3 regions of the Streptomyces sp. NPDC017676 genome follow, and region 3 is predicted to be linked to each of the others. Evidence: riboswitches for the same ligand, from Rfam matches in the RefSeq annotation. Region 3 holds a riboswitch; each other region holds the start of a gene.
The links. Region 3 has a riboswitch for S-adenosylmethionine ahead of ACH4LD_RS10650 (amino acid ABC transporter permease). Riboswitches for the same ligand answer to the same signal wherever they lie in the genome.
Positions count from the first base shown of each region.

Region 1: it holds a riboswitch for S-adenosylmethionine, as region 3 does, so the genes downstream of both, ACH4LD_RS21120 (DUF3293 domain-containing protein) here and ACH4LD_RS10650 (amino acid ABC transporter permease) in region 3, are expected to answer to the same signal.
Region 2: it holds a riboswitch for S-adenosylmethionine, as region 3 does, so the genes downstream of both, thrC (threonine synthase) here and ACH4LD_RS10650 (amino acid ABC transporter permease) in region 3, are expected to answer to the same signal.

Region 1 covers NZ_JBIRJA010000009.1:152,042-157,287, forward strand. Annotated here, with positions in the region: gene ACH4LD_RS21110 (hypothetical protein) at 1-725, opposite strand, end outside; gene ACH4LD_RS21115 (DUF2252 domain-containing protein) at 870-2,357, opposite strand; gene ACH4LD_RS21120 (DUF3293 domain-containing protein) at 2,396-2,905, opposite strand; SAM riboswitch class IV at 2,951-3,066, opposite strand; gene ACH4LD_RS21125 (FG-GAP-like repeat-containing protein) at 3,307-5,246, opposite strand, start outside.
Region 2 covers NZ_JBIRJA010000003.1:376,431-381,676, forward strand. Annotated here, with positions in the region: gene ACH4LD_RS09305 (cold-shock protein) at 112-315, opposite strand; gene ACH4LD_RS09310 (MoaD/ThiS family protein) at 765-1,040, opposite strand; gene thrC (threonine synthase) at 1,189-2,472, opposite strand; SAM riboswitch class I at 2,490-2,629, opposite strand; gene ACH4LD_RS09320 (glucosyl-3-phosphoglycerate synthase) at 2,761-3,705, shown strand; gene ACH4LD_RS09325 (trehalose-6-phosphate synthase) at 3,780-5,219, shown strand; gene otsB (trehalose-phosphatase) at 5,186-5,246, opposite strand, start outside.
Region 3 covers NZ_JBIRJA010000004.1:116,307-121,552, forward strand. Annotated here, with positions in the region: gene ACH4LD_RS10625 (FAD-dependent oxidoreductase) at 1-231, opposite strand, end outside; gene ACH4LD_RS10630 ((2Fe-2S)-binding protein) at 224-526, opposite strand; gene ACH4LD_RS10635 (NAD(P)/FAD-dependent oxidoreductase) at 523-1,683, opposite strand; gene ACH4LD_RS10640 (putative leader peptide) at 1,824-1,937, shown strand; gene ACH4LD_RS10645 (glutathione S-transferase C-terminal domain-containing protein) at 2,021-2,908, shown strand; SAM riboswitch class IV at 2,986-3,096, shown strand; gene ACH4LD_RS10650 (amino acid ABC transporter permease) at 3,450-4,433, shown strand; gene ACH4LD_RS10655 (amino acid ABC transporter ATP-binding protein) at 4,430-5,221, shown strand.

The DNA of each region.
Region 1 (5,246 bases), on a different contig from region 3:
TCGGGGTCGTCCGGCGCGAGGCGGAGCATGCCGGCGATCGCGCCGTCCTCCAGTTCGCGGGCGACGAGGGTGAGCAGCTCCTTGCGCTGGGCGAGCCATTCGAGGCGGGCGTACAGCTCCTCCGCGGGGCTCGGGCGGCGCTCTGGCGGTACGGGTCCGGCGGCCCACTCCTCGGCCAGCTCCCTGAGCAGGGCCTCGTCGCCGCGGGCATAGGCGGCGTTGACCCGGCTGATGAACTCCTCGCGCCGCTTCTGCTCCGCTTCCTCCTGGGCCAGGTCCGGGTGGGCCTTGCGGGCCAGCTCGCGGTAGAGCTTGCGGGCCTCCTCGCTGGGCCGCACCCGCTGCGGGGGCCGTACCGGCTGGTCGGTGAGCATGGCGACGGCCTCCGGGAACAGGCCGTCACCGTCCATCCAGCCGTGCAGCAGTTCCTCCACGCCCGGGATCGGCATCACCTGGGCCCGGGCCTCCGCGGCGCGGCGGATGTCCTCGGGGTCGCCGGTGCGCGCGGCCCTCGCCTCGGCGATCTCCGCGTCCAGCTCCTCGATGCGGCTGTAGAGCGGACCGAGTCGCTGTTCGTGGAGGCGGGCGAAGTTCTCGACCTCGACGCGGAAGGTCTCCACGGCGATCTCGTACTCGATCAACGCCTGCTCGGCGGCCCGTACGGCCTGTTCGAGCCGTTCCTCGGGGCGGGGGGCCTGGGACTGGCCGGCTTCCGGGGTTGTCACCCGCCCAGCGTAGCCGTTGCCCCGGCCCGGCCCGGGTGCGGTTCCCGCGCTCCCCGCACACCACCCCGGGAACCCCGGGGAGCCGTCCCGCCCCGTCCCGCCCCCGCCCGGGAACCCGCCCACGAGAGCCCCCGGGACCGTGCTCTAGACGCCCGGCTCCGCCTCGATCCGCCCCGCCCTGATCCCCGCGACCAGCTCGGCGTGGTCCGCTTCCGTGCGGTCGGCGTAGACGACGGCGAAGTCGGCGATCGCCTCGTCCAGCTCCTCGTTCTTGCCGCAGTAGCCGGCGATCAGCCGGGGGTCGGCGCTGTGGGAGTGGGCGCGGGCCAGCAGGGCGCCGGTCATACGGCCGTAGTCGTCGATCTGGTCGGCGGCGAGGGCGGCCGGGTCGACGCTGCCCTTGCGGTTGCGGAACTGCCGCACCTGGTACGGGCGCCCCTCGACAGTGGTCCAGCCCAGCAGGGTGTCGCTGACGACCTGCATCCGCTTCTGCCCGAGGACCACGCGGCGCCCCTCGTGGGGCACAGCGGGCGTCTCGAAGCCGGCCGTGACCAGGTGCGGGACGAGCGCGGAGGGACGGGCCTCCTTCACCTGGAGGACCAGGGGCTCGCCACGGTGGTCGAGGAGCAGGACGACGTAGGACCGGGTGCCGACGCTGCCGGTGCCGACCACCCGGAAGGCGACGTCGTGCACGGCGTGCCGGGCGAGCAGCGGGTGGCGGTCCTCACCGAGGGTGTCGACGTACGACTCCAGGGAGGCGGCTACCGCGGCGGCCTCCGCGTCCGGGATGCGGCGCAGCACCGGCGGCGCGGGCACGAACCGGCGTCCGCCGTCCGGCACCGACTCGGTCGACTTCGCGGCGAACCGGCCGCTGGTGTTGGCCCGGGCCTTCTCCGAGACCCGCTGGAGCGTGCCGAGCAGATCGTGGGCGTCGGTGTGGGAGACCAGTTCCTCGTCCGCGATGGCGTTCCAGGCGTCGAGCACGGGCAGCTTGGCGAGCAGCCGCATGGTGCGGCGGTAGGCGCCGGCCGCGTCCTGGGCCGCGGCACGGCAGGTGTCCTCGTCGGCGCCCGCCTCGCGGCCGGCGAGCACCAGTGAGGCCGCGAGCCGCTTGAGGTCCCACTCCCAGGGTCCGTGCACGGTCTCGTCGAAGTCGTTCAGGTCGATGACGAGGTCGCCGCGGGCGTCGCCGTACAGCCCGAAGTTGGCCGCGTGCGCGTCACCGCAGATCTGGGTGCCGATCCTGGTGGTGGGGGTGCGCGCGAGGTCGTACGCCATGAGTCCGGCGGAGCCGCGCAGGAAGGCGAAGGGGGTGGCCGCCATCCGGCCCACGCGCAGCGGGGTCAGTTCGGCGATCCGGCCGGCGTTGGACTCCGCCACCGCGCTCACCGCGTCGGGACGGGCGGCGTCCAGGTCCAGTGTGCGGTGGGCGGAGCGCGGCACGCCCGCCCGCAGCGCCTTGCCCTCCTGCTTCGGCGAACCCTGCGGCGGCCATGCGGCGAACCCGCGCACCCGGGGCAGGCGGCGCGCGCCCCGGTCCGCCGCGTCCGTCACTTCCACATCGGTTCCGGTCACCGCGACCGCCTCCCCCGCACGGCCCGCCCACCTGCGAACAGGCGACGGTACGAACATCAACTCGGGGAGACGGTACAACCGGTGGCCGAAAATCGTCAGACCCTGTGGAGAACTCCCCGGGGCGCAGCCCCCGAAGACCGTTCTGCGAGCCTCCACCCGAGGGTCAGCGCCTCCTCGGCGCCGAAGCAGGTGAGCAGCCGCCATGCCGACGCCGACCAGGCGAACACCGCGTCCTGCCCGAACTCCCGGCCCAGCGCGCGCGCTTCGTCGTCACTCAGGCCGACGACCGCCGCGCTCTCCTCGGTGTGCCGGCCTTCCGGGTCACCGCCGACAGCGGGCCACCACACGAGCCCCCGCCGGCGCAGCAGGCCGAGCAGTTCCCGATGCGCGCGGTGGTTGTGCTGTGCCGAGGCGCGGGTGCCCCGGGGGTTGTGGGCCGTGATCACGTGGAGGGTCTCCCCGTGCGGAACGGGGAACCGGCCGGCCGCCACTCCGGACGGTGCAGGGGTGACGCGGACCGGTCCTCCGGGCAACTCCACGTCCACGACGGCCTGCTGGTAGAGACCCCACTGGGGCGTTCGCGTGATCGGGATGCCTGCGGTCATGGGGGTCTCCGTTCGAGAGGGACCCCCTTACCCGCCGGGCAGGGAGATCCGCGCTTACCCCCACGGGACCGTGGGGGCCCGGTCTTCCCTGGAGGGCACCTTGCGCGGTGAGCGAGGTTGCCAGCCGACGCTCGTCCAGGGGCGCGATCGGCTTCGTGACCGAGGCGGATCCTGACACAGGGGCCGGCGGGAAGTCCAGCTTCCGGAAGGCGAGGGCACCTCCCCGCCTGCGCCTCCCCGCCTCCTCGTGAAGGACCGGCCACGAACCCGCCGTTCGGATCCGTGGCCGGCCGCCCGCTCCGGACGGCCCGTCGCTTCGGACGACCCATCGCTCCAGACGGCCCGTCGCTGCCGTCACATCCGCGTCACATCTGCCGTCACGTGCGCCGTGACATGCGCCGTCACATGACGGCCTTGTACCCCTTCCACCCCGTGGCGATCTTCACGCGGCCCCCGAACGAGCCCTTGCCGTTGCCGTTGTAGCGCCAGACGGTGCCCGCGGTGTCACGGGCCACGAGGTCCGCGCGGCCGTCGCCGGTGAAGTCGCCCGTGCCGACGACCGCGTTGTAGGAGGCGCCCCAGTCCGCGAACACCTTGACGCGGGCCTTGAGGCCGCCCGTGCTCGTGGTGTTGGCGTCGTACCGCCACAGCTCGTTGGACTTGTCCTGGACGAGGAGGTCGCCGCGGCCGTCGCCGTTGAGGTCACCGGCGCCGACGATCTTCTTGTAGCCGGTCCAGTGGGAGGCGATCTTCGTGCGGGCGGACAGCTTGCCGTTCGCCGCGCCCTTGAAGAGGTAGACGTCTCCGGTCGAGGACTGGCGGCCGATCAGGTCGGGCCGGCCGTCGCCGTTGACGTCGCCGGGAGAGGTCAGGACGTCGTACGCGTTCCAGCCGGAGGTGCCGAGCGAGGTGTACGGCGTGGTGGGCGTCGGGGCCTTGCCACAGGCCGGGCGGTAGGCCCGCAGGGCGCCGCCGGTGCGGACCAGCACGTCGTTGCAGTGGTCGCCGTTCAGGTCGCCGAACGGCACGAACCGGGCGGTGGCCGGCCAGCCGGAGCCGGAGACCGTGCCGCCCAGGGTTCCCGTGCCGGTGCCGCGCCGGACGGTGAGGGTGCCGGAGGAGCTGAGGGTGAGGACGTCACCGACCCCGTCGTTGCCGGCGTAGTCGCGCGGTGCCGCCGTTCCCGCTGTCACCTTGACGTCTCCGGAGAGAGTGAGCGCGGCGCCCTGGCCGTCGGCGGGCCGGGCGGTGAGGCTCCAGGTGTAGGCGCCGTTGGTGACCAGGCGGCCCGCGGTGTCCCTGCCGTCCCAGGCGGCCGTCAGCAGGCCCCGGGCCGTGCCGCCGGAGAGCGTACGGACGGTGGCGCCGGACGCCTTCCGGCGGACGGTCACCTTCCAGTCGGCGGCGGGCTTGGACAGCCACCAGGTGCCGGACCAGTTCGCGGAGCCCGCGGTGACCGTGGCGTCGACGGACGTGAGCGGGGACGCCGGGACGCCGGCCGGTACGACGTGCACGCGCTGGTCCCGGTCGGCGTAGGCGACGCCGCCGCCGAAGCGGTCCACGGTCCAACTGGTCCCGGCCCCGGTGTTCTCCTGGCCGAGGTCGGTCCAGTCGGCCAGCTCACGGCTCGGCAGGTCGGTGTGACTGCCGCCGGACGGCAGCCCGTTGTGCAGGTCGAGCAGCCTCAGCCCGCTGTCCGACTGGGTGCCGGGAACCCGCTCGACCAGGTATCCGTCCCCGAGCAGGACCCGGCCGTCCGGGGCCGTGGAGGTGCGCTTGGTCGTCCGGTCGTACAGGCCCGCGCCGTGCGGGTCGCCCCAGCTGTCCCGGCAGACCCAGTAGACGAAGCGGCCCACGGCCTGGAGGTCGGACGGGGTGCAGCCGTTGCGGGTGGTGAAGGACTCGACGGCGGTCCCCGCGGGGAGCCGGGTGGCCGTGACCTTCCCGCCGCTCGCCGCGCCGCTCCACAGGGTGTTCCCCCACACGGCCGCGGCGACCCGGTCGCGCTTGAGCAGGACCTTGCCGGCCCCGGCGGTGGCGAACTCACCGATGTACTGCTTGCCGGAGGAGGCGCCCTCGACGAGGGCGTACCGCCCGGAGAGGTCCGTGAGCTCCGGGGAGTCGTCGCCGGTGTCGAGGGTCGGGCCCCAGTCGGCGGCGCCGTTGGTGCGGAGCATGGTCAGTCCGGACTCGGTGGCGTCGCGGCGGCCGTGCCGGCCGGTGCCGTCGGCGAACATCCGGATGCAGCGGGGCGTGGTCTCGTCACAGAACCCGTCCCAGCCGCTGACCAGGCCGTCCACGGTGGTCCGTGCGGGGCTCGGGGTGCCGCTCGTGGTGAGCC
Region 2 (5,246 bases), on a different contig from region 3:
AGCGCCTGGGCGGGTGGGAGGCCCTCGTCAGCCGCACGCGAACAGCGGAACCGGGGCACGGCGAAGGGCCCGCACCCTCTGCGAGGTGCGGGCCCTTCGGACAAGAAACGTTCAGGCGGTGACGCGAACCATGTCGGCCTGCGGACCCTTCTGGCCCTGCGAGATCTCGAACTCGACCCGCTGGCCCTCTTCCAGGGTGCGGTAGCCGTCCATCTGAATCGCGCTGTAGTGGACGAAGACGTCCGCACCACCGTCGACCGCGATGAAGCCGTACCCCTTCTCCGCGTTGAACCACTTGACGGTGCCCTGAGCCATGCCTAACTCCCCTATTACTGGCCCTTGCACAGATCCACACTTCGCGGACCCGGGTCAGACCTCACCCCCCAACTGGTCGGGGGCGTGCGCCGGAACGCGTCGACCGCGGCTGAATGTATCTGTCCAACTGCCGTCTGCAACAGGTCAATCGGACGAGAATTCTGGACGCGAACGGTCCGGAATCTGGTGAGAATTCATACGAATTCAGGGCAAGTCGGGCTCCACAAAAGCCACAAAAGCCGCAGACAACCCGCACACTTTGGCTACTTCTTGTCGGGCGGGCGGCATGAAATCCAGGGCCCCCGACCCGGAGGCCGGGGCTGTGTTCCCCAACTCTACCGCGCTCAATCACACAGAATTGCCCCCTCCGTTTCTCTCACGGAGGGGGCAATCGGACGAACAGCCGGTAACCGCGGTTACCGAAGGTAATGAGCGCGCCGGTCCGCGGCTCAGCCGCCGGCGACCGCCGGGATGATCGAGACGCCGGCCCCGTCGGGGGTCGCGGTGTCCAGGCCCTGCTCGAAACGGACGTCGTCGTCGTTGACGTACACGTTGACGAACCGGCGCAGCTTGCCCTGGTCGTCCAGCACGCGCGCGGCGATGCCCGTGTGGTTCTTCTCCAGGTCGGCGATGACCTCGCCGAGCGTCGTGCCCTCGGCGGCGACCTCGGCCTGCCCGCCGGTGTAGGTGCGCAGGATGGTGGGGATGCGAACGGTCACGCTCATGCGGTGGGACCTCCGGTCGGGTTCACGGATACGGCGGGGCGGCGCCGAAAGGGCGCGGGGCCGTGGGGCGGGTGCGGGTGCCGCCGCGTGGGCGCGACCGGCCCCGGCCGGCGCGCGGGCCGCGTCCGGCCTCCCCGCGGGACGCCTGTCATGCCAGGCCGGCCTCTCGGAAGGAGTCCAGGGTCGGGCGGATGGTGGCGGTGAGGCCGGTCCCGGCCACCGCGTCCAGGGTCTTCAGGCCGTCGCCGGTGTTGAGGACGACCGTGGTCTTCGCCGGGTCCAGCACGCCCGCCTCCAGCAGCTTGCGGGTGACGCCGACGGTCACGCCGCCGGCGGTCTCCGCGAAGATGCCCTCGGTCCGCGCGAGCAGCTTGATCGCGTCCACGACCTGCTCGTCCGTCACGTCCTCCACGGCACCGCCGGTGCGGCGCGCGATGTCCAGGACGTACGGCCCGTCGGCCGGGTTGCCGATGGCCAGGGACTTGGCGATGGTGTTCGGCTTCTGGGGCCGTACGACGTCGTGGCCGGCCTTGAAGGCGGTGGAGACCGGGGAGCAGCCCTCGGCCTGCGCGCCGAAGATCTTGTACGGCCTGTCCTCGACCAGACCGAGCTTGATCAGCTCCTGGAGCCCCTTGTCGATCTTCGTGAGCTGGGAGCCGGAGGCGATGGGGACCACGATCTGGTCCGGCAGCCGCCAGCCGAGCTGCTCGCAGATCTCGTACGCCAGGGTCTTGGAGCCCTCCGCGTAGTACGGCCGCAGGTTGACGTTGACGAAGCCCCAGCCCTCGCCGGCCGGGTCGCCGATCAGCTCGGAGCAGAAGCGGTTCACGTCGTCGTAGTTGCCCTCGATGCCGACGAGTTCACCGCCGTAGACCGCGGCCATGACGATCTTGCCCTGCTCCAGGTCGTGCGGGATGAACACGCAGGAGCGGAAGCCGGCGCGGGCGGCGGCGGCGCCGACGGCACCGGCCAGGTTGCCGGTGGAGGAGCAGGACAGCGTGGTGAAGCCGAAGGCGCGGGCGGCCTCCAGGGCCTGGGCCACGACCCGGTCCTTGAAGGAGTGGGTCGGGTTGCCGGAGTCGTCCTTCACGTACAGACCGCCGGTCACGCCCAGCTCGCGGGCCAGGTTGTCGGCCTTGACGAGCTTGGTCCAGCCGGGATTGATGTTCGGCTTGCCGGCGACGTCCGCCGGGACCGGCAGCAGGGGCGCGTAGCGCCAGATGTTCGCGGGACCCGCCTCGATGCGGCGGCGCAGTTCCTCGGTGTCGTAGCCGGAGAAGTCGTAGGCGATCTCCAGCGGGCCGAAGCACTCCTCGCAGGCGAAGACCGGGCCGAGCGGCACCCGGTGGCCGCACTCGCGACAGCTCAGGGCCGCGGCCGGGCCGAGGTCGACGGTGGATTCGCTGGTGGTGGCAACTGTCTGCACAGCCATGGAGGCGAGGCCCTTTCTCCTCATCTTCCCCACGACGCATCTCGCCGTGAGACGGAATTGGCACCTTCCCTGGCCGTGAGCCTCGCGCGAACGAGTCCGGTCAGGGGGGTTGCCGGGGCTTCACCGGGCCGTGTCCCTCTGCCCCTCTGGATGAGCGGTATGCGGTTGTGGAACGCACCCGACCCCCGACATGCGATGGTCATCGGCGTTGTTCAAGACTGTAACCGACGGCCGGGACAGTTGAGATAGTCGTCCGAACCGCGAGACACGAGTGAGGAGCCACAGACTGTGCTGGAAGAAGTCGAGCGCTGGCTGACCACCCGGTCCTGGTCCGTGGCCGACCGACCGCTGCACCAGATCCTCGCCGCCAAGCAGCGCACGGGCCAGACCATCAGCGTCGTCCTGCCCGCGCTCAACGAGGAGGAGACCGTCGGCGACATCGTCGCGGTCATCCGGCACGACCTCGTGGAACAGGTGCCGCTCGTCGACGAGATCGTGGTCGTCGACTCGGGCTCCACCGACCGCACCTCCGAGATCGCCGCGCGCGCCGGCGCCCGGGTCGTCCACCGCGACGCCATCCTGCCGCGCATCCCGGCCGTCCCCGGCAAGGGCGAGGTGCTGTGGCGGTCGCTGCTGGTGACCGGCGGGGACATCGTCTGCTTCATCGACGCGGACCTCAGGGAGTTCTCCTCCGACTTCGTCTCCGGGATCGTCGGCCCGCTGCTCACCGACCCGGACATCGACCTGGTCAAGGCGATGTACGACCGCCCGCTCGGCGGCAGTGCCGGGCAGGGCGGCCGGGTCACCGAACTCATGGCCCGCCCGCTGCTGAACATGCACTGGCCGCAGCTCGCCGGGTTCGTGCAGCCGCTGGGCGGCGAGTACGCGGCGCGCCGCACGCTGCTGCAGCAGCTGCCGTTCCCGGTCGGCTACGGCGTGGAGCTGGGCATGCTGGTGGACGCGCTGCACCTGGTGGGCCTGGACGCGCTGGCCCAGGTCGACGTGGGCGTGCGCAGGCACCGGCACCAGGACGGGCAGGCGCTGGGCCGGATGGCCGCCGCGATCTACCGCACCGCCCAGCTCCGGCTGGCCCGCGGCCATCTGATCCGGCCCGCGCTGACCCAGTTCGAGCGGGGCGAGGAAGGGTTCGAGCCGCGCACCTACTCGGTGGACACCGAGGAGCGGCCGCCCATGGTGGAGATCGCGGAGTACGCCGAACGGAAGGTGGCGTGAACGGGCCGTATACGGTCGGCCCGCCGGGCGGGCCGTACGTTTGAGCGGTTGGGGGCCGGGCTAGGTTGAGGCGTATGGCTTCCACGCTCGATGCTGCGCAAAAGGCTCAGGTGCTGGTCGCGTCGAACCGCGGCCCGGTCTCCTACCAGGTGGGCGAGGACGGCTCGCTGCAGGCCCGACGGGGCGGCGGCGGGCTGGTCTCGGGACTGTCCGCCATCGGATCCGACGCGGACTCGGTGTGGGTGTGCGCGGCGCTCGGCGACGGCGACCGGGCGGCCGTCCGGCGCGCGGACGGCGGGCTGCTGCCGGCCGAGGAGACCGGCGGGCAGCGGGTGCGGATGCTCGACATCGACGCGACCGTGCACGCCGAGGCGTACAACGGCATCGCCAACTCGGTGCTCTGGTTCGTCCACCACATGCTGTACCAGACGCCGCTGGAGCCGGTCTTCGACGCCGGCTTCCGGCGGCAGTGGGCGTCGTACGAGGCCTACAACCGGGCGTTCGCCGAGGCGCTGGCCGAGGAGGCGGCCGAGGGCGCGGCCGTGCTGATCCAGGACTACCACCTGGCCCTGGCCCCGCGGATGCTCCGGCAGCTCCGGCCCGACCTGCGCATCGGCCACTTCTCGCACACCCCGTGGGCGCCGCCGGACTACTTCCGGCTCCTTCCCGACGACATCGCGGCCGAGCTGCTCGGCGGCATCCTGGGCGCGGACCGGGCGGCGTTCCTCACCCGGCGGTGGGCGGACGCGTTCACGGACTGCTGTCACGCGGTGCTCGGGCCCGGCATCCCCTCCGGCACCCGGATCGGGGTGCACGGGCTGGGCGCGGACGCGGACTTCCTGCGCGAGCGGGCGCACGAGCCGGACGTGGACGAGCGGATGGCGGCGCTGCGGGCGGAGATCGGAGCGGGCCGGAAGACGATCGTCCGGGTGGACCGGACGGAGCTGTCCAAGAACATCGTGCGCGGGCTGCTGGCGTACGAGCAGCTCCTGGAGGACCACCCGGAGTGGCGGGAGAAGGTCGTCCACGTGGCCTTCGCCTACCCGTCCCGGCAGGACCTCGCCGTGTACCGCGAGTACACCGCCGAGGTGCGGCGGGTCGCGGACGAGATCAACGAGCGGTACGGCACACCGGGCTGGACCCCGGTCGTGCTGCACGTGAAGGACGACTTCGCCCGCTCCCTGGCCGCCTACCGGCTGGCCGACGTGGCCCTGGTGAACCCCATCCGGGACGGCATGAACCTGGTCGCCAAGGAGGTCCCGGTCGTCTCCGACGAGGGCTGCGCGCTGGTGCTGTCGCGGGAGGCGGGGGCGTACGAGGAGCTGGGCGAGGACGCCTTCGTGGTGAACCCGTACGACATCGCGGGGACGGCACGGGCCCTGCACGAGGCGCTGAACCTGCCGGCGGACGCGCGGGCGGAGCGCTCGAAGCGACTGGCCGCCGCCGCGACCGCGCTGCCGCCGGCCCGGTGGTTCCTCGATCAGCTGGCGGCGCTGGACCCCCGGCCGAGCTGAGCGGCCAGCGCCCGCAGCAGGCCCACG
Region 3 (5,246 bases):
GCGGTGCCGTTCCAGACCGTCCCGCAACCGCTCCCAGGTGCGCCACTGGTGGTGCAGGGCCTGCGGTCGGCGCGCGCCGAGGGCGGTGGCGGGCTGCCGGTAGAACTGTCCGCCGGCCTGGTCCGCGGCGTCGACCAGGGTCACCTGGACGCCGCGTGCGGCCGCCGCCAGCGCGGCGGCGAGCCCGGCCGGGCCCGCGCCGACGACGGCGAGGCGCGGTCGTTCAGTCATCGTCCCGGCCCGTCCCCTCCTGCGTGCGGATGTCGTCTCCCGGGCGCACCGGGACCAGGCAGGCCCGTTGGTCGGGGCGGCCGTTGACGGTGACCAGGCAGTCGAAGCACACCCCGATCCCGCAGAACACCCCGCGGGGCCGCCCGGCGCCCCGTGTGCCGCGCCATGCCGTCACGCCCGCCGCCCACAGCGCCGCCGCGACCGTCTGGCCCGGCAGTGCCTCCAGGGGCCGGCCGTCGAAGGTCACGGTGCAGGGCGGGCCCGGCCGGGCCCGGGTCAACTCCCTCGGATTCACCGGACGTCGCCTCCCTCGGTGTCGAAACGCTCCGGCCGGAACGGCGTGAGGTCCAGCTCCGGCGCCTTACCGGTGAGCGCCTGCGCGATCAACTGCCCGGTTCCGGGGGCGAGTCCGATGCCGGCGCCCTCGTGCCCGCAGGCGTGGAACAGACCGGGCACCCGCGGATCGGGTCCGATCGCCGGCAGATGGTCCGGCAGGTACGGCCGGAAGCCCGCGTACGTGCGCAGCGCGCGGACCCCCGCCAGGAAGGGGAACAGACCGATCGCCCCGGCGGCGAGCGCCCGCGTCGCGGTCAGCGACAACGACCGGTCGAAGCCGACCCGTTCCCGGGTGGAGCCGATCAGCACCGGACCGGCGGCCGTGCCCTCCACGACCGGTGAGCTGCGCAGCGCGGCCGAGTCGCTGGCGACGTCGGACACGTAGTCCGCGGCGTACACCTTGTGCCGGATCCTGCGCGGCAGCGGCTCGGTGACCAGCACGAAGCCGCGCCGGGGGAGCACCGGCAGCCGGACGCCGGCGAGCGAGGCGAGGTCCCCGCCCCAGGTGCCGGCCGCGTTCACCACCGCCGGTGCGTGGATGTCGCCCCGGTCGGTGCGGACGCCGTGGACCGCTCCCCGCGCGGTGCGCAGCACCCCGGTCACCGTACGGCCGGTGTGCAGGGCGGCGCCGGAGGCGCGGACCAGATGTGCGGCGGCCAGCGCGGGCATCACCTGGGCGTCCTGCGGGTAGTGCACGGCGCCCGCCATGCCGGGCGCCAAGTGCGGTTCCAGTTCTGCGAGTCGTTCGGCGCCGACCGGTACGGCGGTGACGCCGGCGGTCCGCTGCTCCGCGGCGAAGTCCCGCAGCGCGGCCAGGGCGCCGGGCGTCGAGGCGACCACGAGGCCGCCCTTGGGTTCGTACTCGATCGCGGCGCCCAGCTCCTCCGCGAGCCCGGCCCACAACCGGGCTGACAGCAGCGCGAGTTCGAGCTCCGGGCCCGGCTCCTTGTCGGAGACGAGCAGGTTGCCCTCGCCGGCCCCGGTGGTGCCGCCGGCCACGGGGCCGCGGTCCACCAGCCGTACGTCGAGTCCGGCGCGCGCGGCGTACAGGGCACAGGCCGCGCCCGTCATCCCGGCCCCGACGACCACGACATCGCAGGTCAGTAGCTTCGCCACGCCAGTACTATGTCACATGTTCCTCTCGGTGAGGAGTACCCGTCGCCGCCTCCGATTCCCAGGCGTGGACGCCCCCTTGACGTCGTACGGAGCCCGATCGACACTCCAGGGAGGGAATCCTAGTGAACAGGTAGGGAATCATGGCGCGCCGCGAAACGGGCACCGGCCGGACGCCGTTGCGCGCACCCCTGCTCACCTCCCGTCGCCACATCGACCTGCAGCGCGTCTGCAGCGCGATCAGCCGCCACCGCTGAGCCGGGCCGCCCCTTTCGCACCCACCGACCGGTCACGCCCGCGCCGGCGCACCCCTCCGCACACCCACCACCCGGGGAGACGCATGTCCATCACTCCGCTCGCCGCCGTCCCGTCCACCCGCGGTACCCCGCCCGTCTTCCGGGGCCGGATCGGCCGGGACGCGCGCAGCGGCCACTACGCCGTGCCCCACCGCTACCGGCTCCATCTGTCGACCGCCTGCCCCGACGGGCTGCGCCTCGCCGTCGGCCACAGCCTGCTCGGCCTGGACACCCGCTGTCCCGTCACCCTCCTGCCCGCCGTCCCGGACTGTCCCGGCGGCGGCCACGCGGCGCTCCGCCCGCTCTACGAGGCGAGCGCCCACCACTACACCGGCCCGGCGCTCGCGCCCGTGCTCAGCGACGACTGGTCCGGACGCATCGTCAGCACCCACACCCCCGACATCCTGCGCGACCTGGACAGGTTCCGGCCGGGCGGCGACGCCCGCCTGTACCCTGCCGGCCTGGAGTCCGTGATCGAGGCCGTCGAGCGGATGTGCGCCGAGGGCATCGAGGAGGCCGCGCAGCGCGCCGGACGCGCCGGTGCCGACCCGGCCGAACGGGCCGCCGCGCTCGACGCGCTGCTGGACACCCTGGGCCGGCTGGAGCGGCGGCTGAGCGGCGAGGAGTACCTGGCCGACGACCGGCTCACCGCCGCCGACATCGAGTTGTGGGTCACCCTCGTGCAGCTCGACACCGTCCACCGCTGCCACCTCGACGCCTCCGCCGTGCACCGCATCGCCGACCACCGCGCCCTGTGGGCCTACGCCCGCCGCCTGGCCGCCCACCCCGCCTTCGGCCGCCACCTCGACCTTCGAGGCATCGCCCGCCGCCACCACGGCCGCTGTCAGGGCCTGGAGGCCGCCGGGGCCGCTGTCCAGATCCTGGACTGGGCAGGCCATGCCGCGGACGCCCCGGACGCTTCGCGCAGGTGAGAGCGGGCAGCCGATGTCCACTGGGCGGACGGCCGTTGACATTCGAACGGGCAACTGCCTTACTTACGGCTCAGAACGGTCATGAGCGTCAGCGCCAAGCCCTGGCTCGCTGACCGGCAACCCTCGCACCGCGGTGGGGTGCCCCAGGTGACGACCGGACCGGACGACGTTTTCGGTAAGCGCGAGGCCCCACGGGGCCGGAACAGTGACAGGTGACGCCATGTACGCAGCTCCCAGGACGGCCGTGAGCCGCCCCCAGGGCTGCGTACCGTCGTACGCCGGTCTCCTCGTCGCCGACCGCGCCGTCGATCTGCTCCGCGTGAACAGCGCACTGTGTACCGCACCGGGCTCTGCCCGCTGTCAGGGCTGACGTCTCCCTCCCAGCCCCGCGTTCCCGCCGCACACCGTCCGTCCGGTGTGCCGTTATCCGCCCAGCCCCCGGTTCCGCGCCTGTCCGTGCGCCACCTCGTGCCGCAGTGCCGTCGTGGCCCACCTCCGCTCCCGCGCGGCCCCGGGGTGACCGACTCCGCCGGAGCCCGCCATGAGTGAACCCCCAGGCGCCGCCGTCTCCCTAGCCGAGGCGCCGGCCACCGCCGACACACCGTCAGAGCCCCAGTCGGCACAGCGGATCCAGCCGCTGCGCCGGCCCGGCCGGTGGATCGTCACCGCCGTCGTGCTCGTGCTCGTCGCGCAGATCCTGCACGGACTGGTCACGAACCCCTTCTACCAGTGGGACCGCTTCCGCTACTGGTTCCTGCGCCCCACCGTCCTCGACGGCCTCGTCGTCACCCTCGAAGTGGCCGCGCTCAGCGCCGTCCTGGGGCTCCTCGGCGGCATCCTGCTGGCACTCGCCCGGCTCTCCGGCAGTCCGGTGCTGCGCGCGGTCAGCTGGACCTACACCTGGCTGTTCCGCTCCGTACCGCTCATCGTCGTACTGATCTTCCTGTACAACTTCAGCGCCCTGTACAGGACGTTGAGCCTCGGCGTGCCCTTCGGACCCGCCTTCGTCACCTTCGACGAGTCCCGGCTGGCCACGGACATGACGATCGCCGTCATCGGCCTCAGCCTCAACGAGGCGGCGTACGCGGCGGAGGTGGTCCGCGGCGGCATCCTCTCCGTCGACCAGGGACAGCACGAGGCGGCCGCCGCGCTCGGTCTGCCCAAGGGCTACCAGTTCCGCAGGATCGTCTTCCCGCAGGCCCTCAGGTCCATCACCCCGAACTACGTGAACCAGCTCATCGGCCTCATCAAGAGCACGTCCCTGGTCTTCTACGTGTCGCTGCTCGACCTGTTCGGCGCGGTGCAGTCGATGGGCAGCACCTACCCCGGTGACGTCGTGCCGCTGCTGATGGTCGCCACCGTCTGGTACCTGATCCTCACCAGCGCCGTGTCCGTCGTCCAGTTCTACGTCGAGCGGTACTACGCCCGGGGTGCCACCCGCACCCTGCCCCCGACCCCCTTGCAGAAGGCCCGGGCCGGCCTCGCCGACCTGCGGGCCCGGCTGAGCCGGGAGGCCGCCGTATGACCACCGCGCAGACCCTCCCGAAGGCCGCCCCCGCCGCGCTCGAAGTGCACGGCGTCCACAAGTGGTACGGCTCCCACCGCGTCCTCGACGGCATCGACCTGACCGTCCGCCCCGGCGAGGTCACGGTGATCCTCGGACCGTCCGGCTCCGGCAAGTCCACGCTGCTCAGGGTCGTCAACCATCTGGAGAAGCCCGAGATCGGCCACGTCAGCGTGGGCGGCGAGCTGATCGGGGTGAAGCGGCACGGCGACCGGCTGAAGGAACTCAGCGAGCGCGCCATCCTCGCCCAGCGCAGCCGGATCGGCTTCGTCTTCCAGAACTTCAACCTCTTCCCGCACCTGACCGTCCTGGAGAACGTCGCAGCGGCCCCCGCCGCCACCGGCAGGCTGACCAGGGCGGCGGCCCAGGAACTCGCCCGCGAACTCCTCGACCGGGTCGGCCTCGGCGACAAGACCGGCGCCTACCCGCGGCAGTTGTCCGGCGGCCAGCAGCAACGCGTCGCCATCGCCCGCGCCCTCGCCCTGCGGCCCGGGATCATCCTCTTCGACGAGCCGACCTCGGCGCTCGACCCCGAACTCGTCGGCGAGGTGCTGGCCGTCATCAAGGATCTGGCCACCAGCGGCACCACGCTCGTCATCGTCACCCACGAGATCGGCTTCGCCCGCGAGGTCGCCGACCGGGTCGTCTTCATCGACGGCGGCCGGATCGTCGAACAGGGCCCGCCCGGTGAGGTGCTGGACCGGCCCCGGCACCCACGGACCCGGGAGTTCCTCGGCAAGGTGCTCTGACGGCAGCCGCCGCCCGCCCTCCACG